One region of the Thalassobacillus sp. B23F22_16 genome, then DNA from elsewhere that is predicted to be linked to it. Evidence: riboswitches for the same ligand, from Rfam matches in the RefSeq annotation. Region 1 holds a riboswitch; each other region holds the start of a gene.
What was found. Region 1 has a riboswitch for thiamine pyrophosphate ahead of tenA (thiaminase II). Riboswitches for the same ligand answer to the same signal wherever they lie in the genome.
Positions count from the first base shown of each region.

Region 2: linked by a shared signal. The riboswitch ahead of ACGTNI_RS01855 (thiamine phosphate synthase) and the one ahead of tenA (thiaminase II) in region 1 are both predicted to bind thiamine pyrophosphate.
Region 3: linked by a shared signal. The riboswitch ahead of ACGTNI_RS08035 (YkoF family thiamine/hydroxymethylpyrimidine-binding protein) and the one ahead of tenA (thiaminase II) in region 1 are both predicted to bind thiamine pyrophosphate.

Region 1 covers NZ_JBIEKD010000013.1:41,291-45,484, reverse strand. Annotated here, with positions in the region: gene ACGTNI_RS11600 (DsbA family protein) at 1-334, opposite strand, end outside; gene ACGTNI_RS11595 (sulfite exporter TauE/SafE family protein) at 548-1,264, shown strand; TPP riboswitch at 1,341-1,455, shown strand; TPP riboswitch at 1,666-1,768, shown strand; gene tenA (thiaminase II) at 1,837-2,526, shown strand; gene thiD (bifunctional hydroxymethylpyrimidine kinase/phosphomethylpyrimidine kinase) at 2,523-3,329, shown strand; gene thiM (hydroxyethylthiazole kinase) at 3,326-4,096, shown strand; gene thiE (thiamine phosphate synthase) at 4,093-4,194, shown strand, end outside.
Region 2 covers NZ_JBIEKD010000001.1:379,350-383,543, reverse strand. Annotated here, with positions in the region: gene ACGTNI_RS01870 (2-keto-4-pentenoate hydratase) at 1-131, shown strand, start outside; gene ACGTNI_RS01865 (fumarylacetoacetate hydrolase family protein) at 229-987, shown strand; gene ACGTNI_RS01860 (3-hydroxyacyl-CoA dehydrogenase family protein) at 1,233-2,192, shown strand; TPP riboswitch at 2,313-2,425, shown strand; gene ACGTNI_RS01855 (thiamine phosphate synthase) at 2,516-3,151, shown strand; gene thiO (glycine oxidase ThiO) at 3,135-4,194, shown strand, end outside.
Region 3 covers NZ_JBIEKD010000007.1:130,551-134,744, forward strand. Annotated here, with positions in the region: gene ACGTNI_RS08025 (ABC transporter ATP-binding protein) at 1-449, opposite strand, end outside; gene ACGTNI_RS08030 (ECF transporter S component) at 436-1,020, opposite strand; gene ACGTNI_RS08035 (YkoF family thiamine/hydroxymethylpyrimidine-binding protein) at 1,013-1,618, opposite strand; TPP riboswitch at 1,713-1,814, opposite strand; gene ACGTNI_RS08040 (sulfite exporter TauE/SafE family protein) at 1,876-2,655, opposite strand; gene ACGTNI_RS08045 (sulfurtransferase TusA family protein) at 2,748-2,975, opposite strand; gene ACGTNI_RS08050 (MBL fold metallo-hydrolase) at 3,033-4,157, opposite strand; gene ACGTNI_RS08055 (sulfurtransferase TusA family protein) at 4,181-4,194, opposite strand, start outside.

The DNA of each region.
Region 1 (4,194 bases):
GCTCGGAGTCCTCGCCATGGAATAGCACATTGATATACGTGAAGTTGGCATCTCCGGTGTCAATGTAATCCTGTTTTACCAGGGGAAATGCCTGGTCGCTCCATACTTTACATGCCGGGCACAAGTAATCTCCAAATTCCACGATTTCAACCGGTGCATCCGATTCCCCGATTGTCGGGTGACCATCGATTGCCGGAGCATCACCGCCGGAAGAAGCCGTATCGCTTTCACCGCCATTGCCATTATTGTCTAACATAACAAAAGCAGCGATCAGTCCAATGACTACGACCGTCAGTATTACAATAAACTTCATGGATCCTTTGTTTTCCGCCATAATTACACTCCTGTATCTATGTAGATATTTTTATTTTAAACCAAAACCAATAACATCAACATGTTATCATAGAAAGACATCATTCACGCGAAAAAATATTGATATTTTTTGACAATCTTCTTTGATTATATACTTTCTATACATTGGTGAAAAGGATGCTGTCTTGCTATAAAGCAAAAGGAAGTTTAAAAGTCTCAGACAGAAGGTGTTTATGTGGATTCCCTGCTCGTATTCATAGTCATTATTCTTATTGCTTCTATTTTACAAACGAGTACCGGCTTCGGCTTTTCCATCATGGCGACGCCGTTTTTACTATTTCTATTTGAACCCAGAGAGGCTATCCAGATTAATCTGGCACTTTCTCTTGTCATATCTGCTGTGTTGATCAGAAAAATCAGCCAGGATGTCGACCTCGGTGTGTTAAAAAGATTCGTGATCGGAAGTGTGGGAGGGCTTCCTGCTGGTATCCTCCTGTTTCTGCTGGCAGATATGACGAAATTGAAGCTCGGTATCAGCATCGTCATTTTAGTGTTGACCGTACTTTTGATCTTTCGGTTCCGAACCCATCAGTCTCTACAAAGGGACTTTGTAGTAGGAGGCTTATCGGGGGCGATGACGACCAGTATCGGTATGCCCGGACCGCCAATTCTCCTTTACTTTTCCGGTACCGATACGAATAAGGAAAAACTGCGCGCAACGACACTTGCTTTCTATTTATTCATCTATTTGGTTAGTTTAATCATTCAAGTGGTATTCGCAGGAACTAATTTGGAGGTGTGGAAAGCGAGTGGGCTTGCTTTACCGGTGGTGTTTGCCGGACTCATTCTGGGGCAGCTGTTGTTTCATAGGATTAGCCAGCGGCTGTTTCGGGTGGGAACCTATATCATTCTACTTTTTACCGGTATGTACTTGTTGTTGGAAAGCCTGTAAACAATCAATAATAGCTATTGAAAGCGCTGACGGATCTTTGCTATGATATATATGTAACATTCAAATGAATAACTATGAACACTACTAGGGGTGCCCTGAATGGCGGGCTGAGAGGAAAGCGCGTAAAGCTTTCCGACTCTTATAGACCTGATCTGGTTAGTACCAGCGGAGGGAAGTAGTCGGAAGATACGTCTATTTTCTTTTAACCTACCAAGTCAGGTCCTCTGAGGATCTGGCTTTTTTCATTTCAGACACCCCCGGTAGAGAAAGGAGGAAGAAGATGAACCGGACGCTTCTGTTTACGACGATGGCGGTGTTTGTAGCTATCGGTACGTCATAAAAATCAGGTAAGATCAATTATTTCATTCTGTAAGAAGAGTTTCTTAAATAACCCATTTACGGAAAACTGCTAGGGGCGCGTTCAGCTGAGATAAGGAATCTTTCCTTTGTCCCTTGGAACCTGATCTGGATAATGCCAGCGCAGGGAAGTAGGAGAGGACTAACTTCATTACCCTCTATCTATCTACTTTTATTCCCCCTAGTAGCTTCCTGACTATTAAAGGAGGCTTACCATGACTTTCACAGAAAGTTTAAGAAAAGAAAATGACGCTATATTTAAGGAGATATTCAACCATCCATTTGTAGACGGAATTGGAAAAGGTAAGGTGCCTAAAGAAGCCCTTAAGCACTATATTAAGGCAGACTTTGAGTATTTGAATGCATTTATGCACATTTATGGTATTGCCGTCTCTAAATCAAGCAATCGAGACGATATATCTCTCTTCCATGATCAAATAGGCTTTGTTTTAAACAGTGAAACCCATCCACACCATAACTTTTGTGAGCAGGCGGGTGTAGTTTATGAAGATATGCAAGGGTACCCGCTCCCGCCAACGGCAGACCACTATATCAAGCACATGATGTACCATGCCCAAACAGGAGACTTAGCTGAAATTCTTTGTGCCCTGCTGCCATGTCCATGGACTTACCTGGAAATCGGTCAGGTACTGATGGAAAAATATAAACCGAATGATGATCATCCATTTTATCCATGGATAACTTTCTATGCAGAGGCAGAGGTGAGAGGCCTGACTGGAAAGCTGTGCGAACGACTGGATAGATTAGCTGAAGAAGCATCCGGGCGGCAACGCATTCGCATGAAAGAAGCTTTTCGAAAAAGCTGTCAGCTGGAACTTGCATTCTGGGAGATGGCTTATACGTGTGAAGAATGGCCGGTGAAGAAAAGGGTGATGCAACGATGAGTACCGCAACCCCTTGTGCTCTTACGATAGCGGGAAGCGATTCAAGTGGCGGAGCAGGCATTCAGGCTGATTTAAAAACCTTTCAAGAGCTGAAATGCTACGGTATGTCCGTTCTCACGTCCGTGACGGCACAGAATACAACAGGCGTCCAGGCTGTTCATCATTTGCCGACAGCGATGATCCAGCAGCAGCTGGCATCCATCGTTTCCGATATGCCTATCCACGCGGTGAAAACTGGCATGATTGCTAATCAAGAAATGATGAAAGTGATAGTTGATACGCTTCCTGAACTCCAGGTGCCTTATGTCATGGACCCTGTGATGGTAGCGACAAGCGGTGAAGCACTGATTGAACCGGAGGCACGGCAATATTTACGTCAGCAGCTGATTCCACTCACCACTCTCATCACACCAAATATCGCTGAGGCAGCCTATATTACGGAAGAAAAGGTGGAGACAGTAGCCGATATGAAGGAAGCGGCAACGCATATTGTCCATGGCTTCGGAGCAGGAGCAGCCCTTATCAAAGGAGGACACCTGCAAGAGGCAGCCATTGATGTGTTATATGACGGTAATAAAGTGCATGTATTTGAAACAGACCGGATTTCTACCAAAAACACGCATGGCACCGGGTGCACGTATTCTGCGGCAATTACGGCCTTTTTAAGCCAGGGCCTTCCATTAGTGAGGGCGGTAGAACGCTCGAAGCATTATATTACAGCAGCGATACGCCATGCATTCAACCTGGGATATGGAAACGGTCCAACGAATCACTGGGCGATACGGGAGGAGGTCAGGCAGTGAATGTAATCGAAGAGGTTAGAAAAAATACACCACTCATCCATCATCTGACCAATCAGGTGGTTATGAATTTTACAGCTAATGGCCTGCTCTCTTTTGGTGGAGCGCCAGTCATGGCAAAAGCTGAAGAGGAAGCAGCAGAAATGGCTGCCAATGCCGATGGCCTGCTAATTAATATTGGCACGCTGACTGCTCCAGAGATTCCAGCCATGGTAAAAGCGGGACAGGCAGCCAACGACAAGGGCCTTCCGGTTGTCCTAGACCCAGTTGGTGTGGCCGCAACCCCTTTTCGCAGACATGCCGTCGAGGAAATATTACAAGTAGTCCAACCGACAGCTATCAAAGGGAATGCTGCTGAACTAGCGAACCTTGTCGATATTTCCTGGGAAATGAAAGGTGTCGAATCGCGCGGATCGGGGGATATCGGTGAGGTGGCAAAACAGGTAGCTAACCGTTACAGCACGTTGGCGGTCGTATCGGGTGCTACGGATGTAGTCTGTAATGGTAAGCGTATGGAAACCAATGAGACCGGGCATGCCATCCTTTCTAAAGTAACCGGAGCAGGCTGTCTGTTAGGATCGATCTTGGCTGCTTGTCTGACAGTAGAAGGCACGGCTGAAAGGAAGGCACTGGCAGCGGTAGAGTTTTATGGGTTAGCAGCCGAGTATGCCGCGAATAGTGTTGCGGTTACCGGACCAGGCACGTTTGTACCTGCATTTATCGATGCTCTTTCTCTGGAAACTGCTCAACTGAGGAGGACAAACTCGTGAAATTAAAAGATAGGCTCCGTAAATATTTAGTGATGGGCAGCGTTAATTGCGACCGAGCACCGGAAGAAATTTTAAGAGCAGCCATCAAGGGGGGGATC
Region 2 (4,194 bases), on a different contig from region 1:
ATATTACCTTGCATACGGGAGAATGTATTCTGGCAGGAGCGTTGGCTAAAGCGGTCCCGGTACAAAATGGCGATGCGTTCCAAGCTGAATTTGAAGGTTTGGGAACCGTAGCGATACAATTCGGAAAATAGATTTGTGGATGTTATCCCTTCTGCGAATGCGTATGACAGGAGAAGGATTTTTTTATACGTGAATAGAAGGAAAAGACAGAAGGGAGGATTTATTTTAATGAAATATGTACGGTTTGCAGTAAAGGAAGAAGTAATGTATGGAGTATTAGAGGGAGATACAATCACAAAATTAGACGGGGACTTTTTGCAAGGGACACCAGGTAAACTCGACACTACTTTTAATTTAAATGAAGTGAAACTTTTACCACCGGTCGTGCCAGGGCAGCTGGTGGCCATCGGATTGAATTATGCCCTTCATGCCGAGGAAAGCGGGATGCCGATCCCTGAGGAGCCGATGATGTTCATGGTCTCCCCGACAGCTATTATTGGTCATGAAGACAAAGTGACCTTACCAAATTTGGAACACAGAATTGATTACGAAGCAGAGCTCGCAGTCGTGATAGGAAAAGAAGCAAAAGATGTCTCAAGGGATGAAGCGTTGTCGTATGTATTCGGTTATACGTGCAATAACGATATTTCGGACAGGGACCTTCAAAAAAAGGATGGACAATTTACTAGAGCTAAATCCTTTCCTACTTTTAAACCACTGGGGCCGGTAATTGAAACAGGCCTGGATCCTAATCATGTAGATATAAAGCTGTCCATTAACGGTGAAGTGAGACAACACTCGAATACGAATGACCTCATTCATAAAATCGAGGACTTGATTGTCAAGGTGACAGAAGTGATGACCTTGAACCCTGGGGATGTGATTATCACCGGAACCCCTTCTGGAGTGGGACCGCTTAAGCCTGGCGATCATATCGAAATCGAAATAGAAGGGATCGGAAAGCTGGAAAACCAAGTGATTGAATAGTCTGAAGGAATCCACTTAAGCAGAATGCTGAAGTGGGTTTTTCATTTGTGTGAAAAAATCTAAGTTGTTGCATATAGCGGAATTCGAAGTTTCATAAATGTCGAAATATTTTTAGAATAGATAGTAGAGTTAATACTTCATATCCAGGTGATGGAGAGCGTGCTTTTGGCAAACATGTTACATTTGATGAAGAAACAGGGGCGAACGTAATCTTATAAAAATAACCATATAAAAGGGGTAGTAAAATGAAAAATATTACCGTACTTGGAGCAGGTGTGATGGGGCATGGCGCTGCTCAATTATTTGCCCAGGCAGGAAAAAATGTAAAAATCCGGGCCAGACGAGCGTCATCATTGGAAGATGCAAGAGAACTCATGACGAATAGCTTAAAAATCATGGTTGATAAAGAGATGCTGACAGAGGACGAGATGAATCAGACGCTGGAGCGTATCACGTATACAACCGATTTGCATGAAGCTATTGAAGGTGCTGACTTTATTTTTGAATCCATACCGGAAGATCTGGAGAAAAAACTGGATACATACGAAATCATCGAGGATAGTGTTTCAGACGAAACGATTATTTCGTCTAATACGTCCACTTTTCCACTGGAGGAATTAACTCAAAAAGCGAAGCATCCGGAAAGGTTTGTCATTACTCACTTTTTCAACCCGCCACAACTGGTACCAATTGTGGAGATTGTTAAGGGAGAAAAAACAGAGGAAACCGTCGTCGAAACAACTTATGATTTAATGAAAGAAATCGGAAAATCGCCAGTAGTCCTGAAAAAAGAAATTTCAGGATTTATCGTCAACCGCGTTCAAGTAGCTATGCTTCGCGAAGCATTCCACTTAATGGAAGAGGGAGTGGCTACGGCAGAAGATATTGATATTGCCATGAAAGGAAGCATGGGCTTTAAGTGGGCTTTCTGCGGACCGATGGAAAGTCAGGATTTAGCCGGCCTGCAAACCACACAAGCGATGGTTGGAAAGATATTAGAAGATCTATCGAATACAAGAGAAGTCCCTTCCTTCTTAAAGGAAATGGTGGAGAACGATCAGCATGGGATTAGAACGAACCAAGGTTTTTACCAATATGAGGATCACGGGGAACAAGCGATTCATACACGGGACGACCATTTCCTGGATCTCCTGAAACTTTTACAGCAAAAAAGTGATCAGCAAAATATTAACTCTTTTTCTTAATAGGAAGAGGTGGCTATAGAAATCACCAATCAATGCTCGGAAAAATCAGAAAATAAACTGGACTAGAATGCGAAATTATTGTAAAGTAATAGATGAAGCGTTTTCCAAAAACTGCATAAAAATATTCACTAGGGGTGCCTTTCCTTTAAGGCTGAGATCAAAGTATAACTTTGGGACCCTCGGAACCTGATCTGGCTTGAAACACCAGCGGAGGAAAGTGACGACGATGGCGTCGTGAAAGAGCAAGTCTATGTTTCTTTCACGATTGTCGACTTAAGTAAATGGGACATACCACTTTTCCTCCGGGGGAAGTGGTATTTTTAATGCTTAAAAAAGGTGTGCTGGGTATGAAACTGGTGGCAGTGACAAATGGAAAGATGAGAAGGCAGACGTTGTCAGCGGCAATTGCAGAAATTGAACCATTGGTAGATCTCATTATTCTAAGAGAAACTCACATGAATGATGCTGACTATCAGTCGATAGTAGAAGGGTTAATTGCAAGCGGAGTTAATAGGGACAAGCTGTGTATCCATAGTCGATTAGATGTTGCCGGTGAGACTGGAGCCCCCAATATTCACCTGAAAGAAAAGGGCTCCGGGGTGACTAAGGTGAAACAGACGGATCCTTCTCTGAAGGTTGGGGTCTCGGTTCATTCCCTTCAAGCGGCAAAACAGGCAGAGGAGGAAGGTGCCGATTATGTGATGTTTGGTCATGTTTATGCAACAAGCAGCAAAAAAGGAATGGAGCCAAGAGGCCTTGAGGAGCTCGAATCTATCACTTCTTCGATTGATATTCCTGTGATCGCGATTGGTGGTATCACTCCCGATAGAATACTAGAAATACAGGAAGCGGGTGCCGCGGGGGTTGCTGTCATGTCGGGGATCTTCGAGGCTGCACAACCGCTTCAAGCTGTAAAAAGGTATGTAAAGGAGCTAACGATCCATGAAGGAACATTATGATGTCGTGATCATTGGCGGTGGCATCATTGGTCATTCTATTTCCTACTATTTGAACAAAAGCTGGGTCCGTGCCGTTGTCATTGATAAGCAGGTGAGTGGCCAGAAATCTACGAAAGCAGCCGCAGGGATGCTCGGGGTTCATACGGAGCACCAGGCATCCGATGCCTATCATGAATTTTGTGAAAAAAGCAGAGATTTATATCAAGTCTTAAGGAAGGAACTTCATGAACTAACAGCGATTGATATCGGGCTTTCTCCGTTTGGAATGATGGAAGTCGCGATGGATGAAGGGCATAAACAGGAGCTCCTGGAGAAAAAACATGCGTTCACCAGCCTGGAATGGCTGGAAGCCGAACAGGTAAGGGATAAAGTGCCTGATCTTCCGCCGGAGGTTTCCGGGGCATTGTTTATGACTAAGGATGGCCATGTCGAACCAACTGCCACTTGCGAAGCTTTGAAACGGGCGGCCTTGCTTTATGGCGGCGACTTACTGGAAAACACAAATGTTTTTGATGTAACAAAAACGGAGGACATGTTCACGGTGCAATTAGAGAATGCTTCTGTAACAGCGAGCCGGGTTGTGGCAGCTTCCGGAGCGGACAGTGGGCGATGGTTTGAAGCGACAGGGATGAATAACCCAATCGTACCTGTGAAGGGGGAATGCTTTTCGATTCAACCAGGCAAGCATTATTTTAAGGAAGCGTTGTTCTTTAACGATTTTTACATCGTCCCGAAACCGGATGGACGTTACATCGTTGGAGCCACGTCCAAACCTGATGACTTAAGTTCAGGAACGACCGCTGGAGGACTGGCGGATCTGATGCATCGTGTGTTTGCAGTTTTTCCAGAACTGAAAGAAGAACCGATGCAGGAGTTCTGGTCAGGAATCCGGCCGGGGTCTGTCGATGGGTTGCCGATCATAGGAGAGCACCCGGCACTTACGGGATTCTACTTTGCCACCGGGCACTACCGAAATGGCATTTTACTGGCACCTGCTACGGGGCAGATGATGAAGGATCTGATTACGAAGCAAGACGTACCTC
Region 3 (4,194 bases), on a different contig from region 1:
CCGCCGGACAAAGCCGTAATCGTCGCTTCCTTCACATCGGACAAACCCACCAGCTCCAGAGCCCAGTCCACTTTCGCAGCGATAACGTCAGGAGGCGTGTCGAGATTTTCCAGTCCAAATGCTACTTCATCCTCGACTGTAAGCATGCAAAACTGGCTTTCGGGATCCTGGAACACCACACCGATCCGCCTGCTTAATTCTCCTGGATTAAACGCTTCATAAGGGCGTTCCCTGTAAAAGCGTTCCCCTGTCAGCTTTCCATCTAATTCTTCGGGGTACAGGCCATTAAGGCTGTACATCAAGGTGCTTTTGCCAGAGCCGCTGGGGCCGAGCAGCAACGTGGTTTCTCCTTTAGAAAGGGAAAGATTCAAGCCATCCAAAACAGGCTCTTTTGCTTCTTCGTAGCTGACGGTAAGGTTTTTCACCTCAATTAAATCATGCGGCGCCATGTTTATTTCTCCTATGCTCTTTTCCAAGGGCGAAATTGTATAGCACACCGGTCTTAGCAAGCGCGTCACTCAGTGCTTTTCCTAGCAATCCTGCAATGACCGCACCGCTGATCATCCGGGCAATAAACATCGCAGTTACATAAGAAGTAGCAAGAGCAGCATACCCTGAGATGAAGTAACCCCATACAAAACTGAACAGCGCGGACCCCATACCAGCACCCATCAGTACCCAGACATTGTACAAACGGTAGCGGGTGGCGGCAAACACTGCTTCTGCGCCAAGTCCCTGAATCATACCGGAGACAATCAACATCGGCCCGACAGCGTTTCCGAGCATGACTTCAATGATCGCTGCTATGGTCTCGGATAAAAATGCTGCACCAGGCTTCCGGATAATATAAGCTGCGATAATCGATACGATGAACCAGATACCGAAAATCAAATCATAACCGATCGGTCCGAAAAAGCCGACAAGCAGCTTTCCAACTGGAAGAAACGCCAGATATACCACAGCAAAAACAACAGACAGAACCGACATGACAACGATTTCTCTCATTTTCCAGTTATTCATCGTCATTCTCCTTCTGATGGGACGGGCTGTTGGCTGAAATGGAAGCCGTCATGACCACATGGCTGTTATGCTCCTGAGTGACCGCGAATGCATTTTCAAGTGTCGCGAAAATTTCTCTGGCCTCTCCACGTAGCTTGGTGGCATAATGAATACTTTCCACTTCCAGCCCCCGCTGCTTCGCTGCTTCAATCTGTTCCATGATCATTTCCATATAACTGTCAGAACCAAGCGGGTACAAGGCAAAATCACAGGCGGTGTATTGATCCATGTCATCCTGATTATTCATTTTTGTGTCATCTTCCGACATATACACGTCTCCCTCGGTGTCCCCTGGACAGCCGACGGAATACGTTCCTGAAAAAGCGACATGATGACCTGTTTTGGCAGCTTGGGCGAAAATCGCCTGTGTGACATCGAAGACATGCGGAAGTCTTCCCCTGACACACGTACTGACATCATCCGTTTTCATCCAAACCTTTGACGTATCCACTTCCTCTAAAGCTCCCAGGATGACAGAAACGAAGTCATCAGTCATGGGGTGTACTGAAAAACGGCACCCGACAATCTTGCTTGTTCCATTGCATACTTGGTTTTCCATAAATAACCCTCCAAATTTTATATTTTTCCATATAAAAAACTGCATCCCGCGGGGGAATGCAGTTCGAAGGTATCGTTTATTTATTATACGTGTCACCTAAGACCATGCACTTCCCCACGCTGGTATTATCCAGTTCGGGTTCTAAGGGTCAGAGTCCAAGACTCCTCTCAGCTTACACGCACCCCTAGTGCTCGAAATTCGCTATGCAATTTTTCAGTTATTTATAGCTTAATAGATTTCCAATCCATTGTAAACCATTAAAGCAGAACGTCCCACCAGATTTTGATAGCAGTTCCGACGATCAGTGCTGCCAGAATCCCTTGAAGCAATTTGGTGTTTACTTTCTGACCTGCTTTTGCACCAAGCGGTGAGGCGATCAGACTTGCGATGATCATGATTATCGCAGGCACGAGGACAACCTGCCCCGTCATCACCTTCCCGACAGTGGAACCAATCGATGATATGAACGTTACGGCCAGAGAAGTTGCAATCGTTACGCGAGTCGGTATTTTTAGAACCGTTAACATGATCGGAACAAGCAGGAAGGCACCTGCTGCACCAACGATACCGGCTGCAACACCGACGGAGAAACCTGCCGTTGCGGCTATTGTTTTATTAAAGGTCACCTCTTCAGGTGGTATATCATCCACATTTTTGCGTGGAATAAACATCATGATGGCTGCCAGCAAGGCGAGCACGCCGTAGACAATCTGTATCCCATTTTCACCCATGAATCTTGAACCATAGCTTCCTATGAAACTACCAACCAGGATACTTGCACCCATATAAATAATCAGATCTTTATTGAGATAACCGCCTTTACGGTAAGCCCAGGCACCGGCAATGGTTGCGAAAAACACCTGAACGGCGCTGATTCCCGATACTTCGTGTGCGGTAAAAGCGGCGAATCCCAGCATAGGTGGTATATATAAAAGCATTGGATATTTAATAATCGATCCGCCGATCCCTACCATTCCAGAAACATAAGAACCTGCAAAGCCAATTAGGAATATCGTGACATAAAACCATAAATCCATTTTTTCTTCCTCCCTTTATCTCTATGAAAGCCTTACCAATTGGAAAGGGACAGCCACCCAGCTGTGCTGGTATGTCTGTCCCCCTTTATTCCTTAGCCTTTCTTGATCCAGAATTTGAGGACTTCGTCTTCTTCTTTCTGGTCGACGAGTTCGTGTCCACTGGAATCAGTCCAGGCTGCTAAGTCTGCTTTTGCACCTTTATCTGTTGCGTGGATTTCGAGGATATCTCCGCTGTTCAATTCATCCATCGCTTTTTTTGTCTTTACGATTGGCATTGGGCATGCCAGACCTTTTGCATCTAGTACTTTATTTGCTTCCATTTTGATACACTCCTTTTTTAAAATTAACCGGGAGCCCCACTAGAATGGGGCAGCCCATTAGGATACCGCGCAGCGGTTTGGTCCAATTTCCATTTCACGCTTCTCTTCTTCTTCTGGTGTTAGTTTACCCATGTTCACTTGACGTATTTCCTGATATGCGTTTGGTTGTGGTGGAAGGTTTTCTGTAACCATTTTACGGAATTCGCCTTCATCTTCCACGTTCAGGCCAGTGTTCACTTTGTAAAGCTCACCTAGTGGTGCGGATACTTTACCATCATCCTGTACTTCACTCATGTTAGCGAAGTGGGCAGGAAGTACTTCCAAGTCTTCAGACAGCTCTTTGTAACGGCTGTAAAGTGTGTCGCGCAAGTCGCCGACCCAGTCTTCTGCAAGGCCTGCAAGGTCCGGACGGCCAATGGATTCTACGAACAGGATGTCACCAGTCAACAAGTATTTGCTGTCGATGATGAAAGAAGTAGATCCGATCGTGTGACCTGGAGAATATACAGCTTGAGCGCCAACTTTAGTGGTACCGACTGTAATTTCTGTGCCATCCTCCAGTGCGGTGTAATCGAATTGAACTTCGGTTGCATCTTTTGGTGGCAGCCAGTATTGAGCACCTGTTTCTTCACGAAGTGCACGGCCGCCGGAGATGTGGTCCGCGTGCAGATGAGTGTCTGCAACTTGAACGATTTTTGCATTCTTTTCTTTTGCAAAGTCAAGGTATGGCTGAATCATACGGTTAGAGTCGACGACCATTGCTTCGCCGTCAGAGATGACCATATAAGATAGGCAGCCTTTTCCTAGACGTACGAACTGGTAAAGTTCACCGCCATCAGAAGTATCGCCTACTTTTACCGGCTCGAGGTACTCACTCCAGGCTTTCATACCGCCTTTCAAGTAAGAAACTCCTGTCACGCCAGCTTCTTCAAGCAGATCAGCAACCATCATAGAAGATCCTTCTTTTGCACAAACGACCAACACGTTTTCGTTTGGCAATTTATCCATGATGCTTTCCACGCCATCTAATAGATCAAAGTAAGGTACGTTGATGACTTCTACACTGTCACCTTCGATTTTCCAATCTGCGAACTCTTTTTGGTTACGAACATCCAAAATGAACAATTCTTCTTTATCAATAACTTTACGTGCAATTTCTTGTGCGTTCATTGCTTTTGGCATTGATAACCCCTCCAATTAATGATTTATTTTTCTACGT